2 regions of the Acetobacter oryzifermentans genome follow, and region 2 is predicted to be linked to the other one. Evidence: predicted binding sites of a transcription regulator. Region 2 holds the regulator's gene; the other holds the start of a gene.
What was found. Region 2 encodes HrcA, which represses chaperone genes, less so after heat shock. Its sites were predicted from a motif close to GTTNGCACTCNCNNNNNGNGAGTGCNAAC; they were not measured.
Positions count from the first base shown of each region.

Region 1: a site for HrcA is predicted at 1,072-1,100, ahead of groES (co-chaperone GroES). Genes of this name have one in related genera too.

Region 1 covers NZ_CP011120.1:1,994,512-1,996,972, forward strand. Annotated here, with positions in the region: gene WG31_RS09490 (cold-shock protein) at 1-169, opposite strand, end outside; gene WG31_RS09495 (dienelactone hydrolase family protein) at 313-981, opposite strand; gene groES (co-chaperone GroES) at 1,192-1,485, shown strand; gene groL (chaperonin GroEL) at 1,541-2,461, shown strand, end outside.
Region 2 covers NZ_CP011120.1:63,624-66,084, forward strand. Annotated here, with positions in the region: gene rph (ribonuclease PH) at 1-726, opposite strand, end outside; gene hrcA (heat-inducible transcriptional repressor HrcA) at 827-1,927, shown strand; gene WG31_RS00325 (penicillin-binding protein 1A) at 2,024-2,461, shown strand, end outside.

The sequences.
Region 1 (2,461 bases), 870 kb from region 2:
CGCGTTCTTCAACCAGATCGAAAGAAACTTTCTGTCCGTCATTCAGGCCACGCAAACCCGCTGCCTGCACTGCGGTAATATGTACGAACACATCTTTACCGCCATCATCTGGGGCAATAAAGCCATAACCCTTGGTGGCGTTAAACCATTTTACTGTACCGGTCGGCATGAGCGGGATAGTCCTTGTTCTTCTCAACGTTTTGTCCTGCTGCACACCGTGTGCGGTTCAGGATATACCCCATCCCCCCATGACCAGCCACAATTGTCAATCATAATTCGATAATAGGCCATGACGAGGACAGGAAAATAACACTACGGATTCATATTGCTTTTCAGGAAATTAATGCTGCGTTCCTGCGCTTCCTGATAAGCTTTGGCATTAAAAGAGCTTCTTTCTGGGCAACCAAAGCCGTGCCCTGCATCGTCGTACACGTAAAGTTCAACTTCCGGGCGCGCCTGTCGAATGGCTGCAATATCAGTATGCGGAATACTTGTATCCTGTTCACCGAAATGCAGCTCTACGGGGCAACGCGGAGTCTCATTCCGGCTGGCGGCAATACCTGCCCCATACCAGCCAACAGCGGCTGCAAAGTCATCCGTTCTACATGCAGCTTCCCACGCCAATGTACCACCCCAGCAATAGCCGATAATGCCCACCTTACGCGGCTTGAACACTGAGGCGGCTGCCTGAATATCCAACAGTGTTTTAGCAAGCGGAATTTGCGCCCGCAGCGCCTTACCTTTTTCCACGCTTGCTGTGGAATAATCCAGCTCTACCCCACGTTGCACGCGGTCAAACAAAGCTGGCGCAATAACGTGGAATCCGGCCTTGGCAAAGTTTTCGCAAACCTGCCGGATATGGTGGTTCACCCCAAAAATTTCCTGAAGCACCACGAGTGTGTAAGGATGATGGCTACCTTCGGTTTCCCACGCGGAAAATTCATGTCCATCCGCAGCCTGAAGTGTAGTGATATGACCCATGCGAGCACCTCCTATCTGCTCTTACGTTACAGCAAAAAGAAACTTTATCCACATTCCTTGACTCTGCCTTTGGCCAGACCTATCTCCTTTTCTGGCACTCCCGGGGTGGGAGTGCTAACGTAACGCGGCGTTATGTTACGCGCGACAAAGTGGATGGGGCTGCTTTCTGTTAAGGGCACCATCCCAAAAATGAATGTGGAGCGATCCATAATGACGAAGTTTCGTCCCTTACACGACCGGGTAGTTGTCCGTCGCCTTGAAGGCGAACAGAAGACCGCTGGCGGAATCATTATTCCTGACACAGCGCAGGAAAAGCCTATGGAAGGCGAAGTGGTTGCAGTTGGTCCGGGTGCCCGGAATGAACAGGGCCAGATTGTGGCGCTTGATGTTAAGGCTGGTGACCGTGTCCTGTTTGGCAAATGGTCCGGCACAGAAGTGAAGATCGATGGCGAAGAGCTGCTGATCATGAAGGAAAGCGACATCATGGGCGTGGTAACCGCCTGATTTTGCGCTGATCCACATTATTTAATTTCAGAACGATCTTCACAGGAGAAATTCAATGGCTGCCAAAGACGTAAAGTTTGGTGCAGACGCACGCCAGCGTATGCTGCGCGGTGTGGATATTCTGGCTGACGCTGTAAAGGTAACGCTGGGCCCCAAAGGCCGTAACGTGGTGCTGGACAAGAGCTTCGGCGCTCCCCGCATCACCAAGGACGGTGTTTCCGTTGCCAAGGAAATCGAACTGGCTGACAAGTTCGAAAACATGGGCGCTCAGATGCTGCGTGAAGTTGCATCTAAAACCAATGACATTGCGGGTGACGGCACCACAACGGCTACGGTTCTGGCTCAGGCTATCGTGCGTGAAGGCCACAAGGCTGTTGCCGCTGGCATGAACCCAATGGATCTGAAGCGCGGGATCGACAAGGCTGTTGCCGTTGTTATCGAAGAGCTGAAGAAGAACGCCAAGAAAGTTACCACCCCGGCGGAAACCGCTCAGGTTGGTACGATTTCTGCAAACGGTGAATCTGAAATCGGTCAGATGATCTCCGAAGCCATGCAGAAAGTTGGCTCCGAAGGCGTGATCACGGTTGAAGAAGCCAAGCACTTCCAGACAGAACTGGATGTTGTTGAAGGCATGCAGTTTGACCGCGGCTACATCTCTCCGTACTTCGTGACGAACCCGGAAAAGATGACAGCGGATCTGGAAAACCCCTACATCCTGATCCATGAAAAGAAGCTGTCTTCCCTGCAGCCCATGCTGCCGCTGCTGGAATCCGTTGTTCAGTCCGGCCGTCCGCTGCTGATTATTGCAGAAGACGTTGACGGTGAAGCTCTGGCAACTCTGGTTGTTAACAAGCTGCGCGGTGGCCTGAAAATTGCTGCTGTTAAGGCTCCGGGCTTTGGTGATCGCCGCAAGGCTATGCTGGAAGACATTGCTATCCTTACGGGTGGTCAGGTCATCAGCGAAGATCTGGGCATC
Region 2 (2,461 bases):
CTTTTTTTCCGCAGCTTCCACGGCAGCTATCTGGGCTTCAAACAGCTCGGTCACACCTTTGCGGGCCAGTGCGAACAGGTTGTCAAACGCGTCTTCTGTAAACGGTGCGCTTTCTGCCGTGCCCTGAATTTCCACAATGCGGCGGTCTGCTGTCAGCACAAAGTTGGTGTCGGCAGAAGCAGAGCTATCTTCCACATAATCCAGATCCAGCACAGCGCCTTCCGTTGTTAACCCACAGGAAACAGCCGCAACCTGTCCCCGCAGCGGCAGCCGAGGCAGCACGTTGGTCGCAACCAGTTTGCCAAGGGCCAGACGCAGTGCCACCCATGCACCTGTAATGGAAGCGCAGCGCGTGCCACCATCAGCGTTCAGCACGTCACAATCCAGCGTAATGCTCATTTCACCCAGAGCGTTCAGATCTGTTACCGCGCGCAGGGAACGGCCAATAAGACGCTGAATTTCCTGCGTGCGACCAGACTGTTTGCCCTTGGCGGCTTCACGGTTGCCGCGTGTGTGGGTGGCGCGGGGCAGCATGCCGTATTCGGCCGTAACCCAGCCGGTGCCTTTGCCACGCAAAAAAGGCGGTACGCGGTTTTCTATACTGGCAGTGCACAGTACTTCCGTGCCGCCAACGCGGATAAGGGCAGAACCTTCAGCGTGATGGGCAAAGCCGGTTTCAATGGTAATGGGGCGCATCTGGTCTGGCTGGCGGCCTGAAGGGCGCATAGAAAGCTCCTTGGTAAAATTAAGATGTGTGGCGCGTATGATGCGCTTTTGTCGGCAGTAAAACTGCACGAATAAGGTATATAAAGGCTATCCAGGATTTATGGATATACGAAGGAGCCCTTGTGTCATGAAGCGTGGTTTGCTGCCAGTAAAAGCTGCTCTGCCTCCGGGGCTGAATGCACGGTCTGCGGCTATTCTGCGTGAAGTGGTGGAAGAATATGTTGCGAGTGGGGAGCCCGTTGGTTCGCGCACGGTGTCTCACAGGCTTGGGCTGCCGCTTTCTCCGGCCACAATACGCAACATCATGGCTTCCCTTACAGAAGCTGGATTGCTGTTTTCCCCTCATACGTCTGCCGGGCGGCTGCCTACAGAAAAAGGATTACGGCTGTTTGTAGATGGCTTGTTGCAGTTTGGCGCGCTTTCGGAAGAAGACCAGCGGGTAATTGGCCAATCTCTGGAGGCCAAGGGGCGTTCATTGCAAGATACGCTTACGGAGGCTTCTTCGCTTCTGGCAGGTATGTCCGATGCCGCAGGGCTTGTGGTGGCACCCAAAGGGGACGGAGGTATCAAGCATATTGAGTTTGTGGCGTTAGGCAGCAACCGTGCACTGGTTATTCTGGTGGGGGCGGATGGGCATGTTGAAAACCGTGTGATTGAAACGCCTCCGGGTATGCCGCCTTCCGCTTTGGTGGAGGCCGCAAATTACCTGAATGCACGGGCCATGGGTGCATCCTTGCCGGATTTACGCACGCGCGTAAGTTCTGAAATGACGGAAGACCGGAGCATTCTCAACGGTCTAACAGCAGAGGTGGTAGAAAGTGGTCTTGCTATTTGGGATGGTGGCGGAGATGGGCTGGGCGGCACCCTGATTGTGCGCGGGCAATCCCGTTTATTGGCTGATGTCGATGGGCAGGACAGGCTATTGGCCATTCAAACACTGTTTGACCGGCTGGAAGCGCAGGAAACCATGCTGCGTCTGTTGGAGTTGGTGGAGAGATCAGAGGGCGTGCGTATTTTTATTGGTGCGGAAAGTGGGTTGTTTGGGGCCACGGGCATGTCCGTTGTTATGGCTCCAGCCCGAAATGACGCGAACCGGGTTGTAGGTGCTATTGGTGTTATTGGTCCTACCCGCATCAATTACGGGCGTATTGTGCCAGTGGTAGATTATACAGCCCGCCTGCTAGGTGAAATGTTAGGTTAGTAACTGTTTGTGCATGTGGTCGGAATTCGGCCATGATTTTTATTACAATGCGCAAACAGGGCAGACGATTATGTGAGAGAATGGTAAAGGGCCTGTATGACAAGCGCTCCGTCTTCTGGTGATCCGGGTTTATCTTCCAGCCATTCTCAAGGCAGGCCTCCGCAAAATCGCAGGCCCGATCTGCGCCGCCCACGTTTTCGACAGTGGCGGAAGGTAATTGGAGCAACGGCTGCACTGGCGTTGGTTGGCACAACGGGCGCTGTGGTTCTGCTTTGGTCTCAGTACGAAGGGATTGTAGCTGATCTGCCAACGGTAGAGGGCTTACGCTCCTATCAGCCGCCAGTCATGAGCCGCCTTTACGCTGGGGATGATGAGCTTATTGCTGAACTGGCTAATGAGCGGCGTATTTTTGTACCCATCAGCGCTGTGCCAGATAAGGTAAAAAACGCTTTTGTTGCGGCGGAAGACCAGAAATTCTGGACGCATAAAGGGGTGGACCCCGTTGCTATTGCCCGTGCCGGGCTTACAGATTTA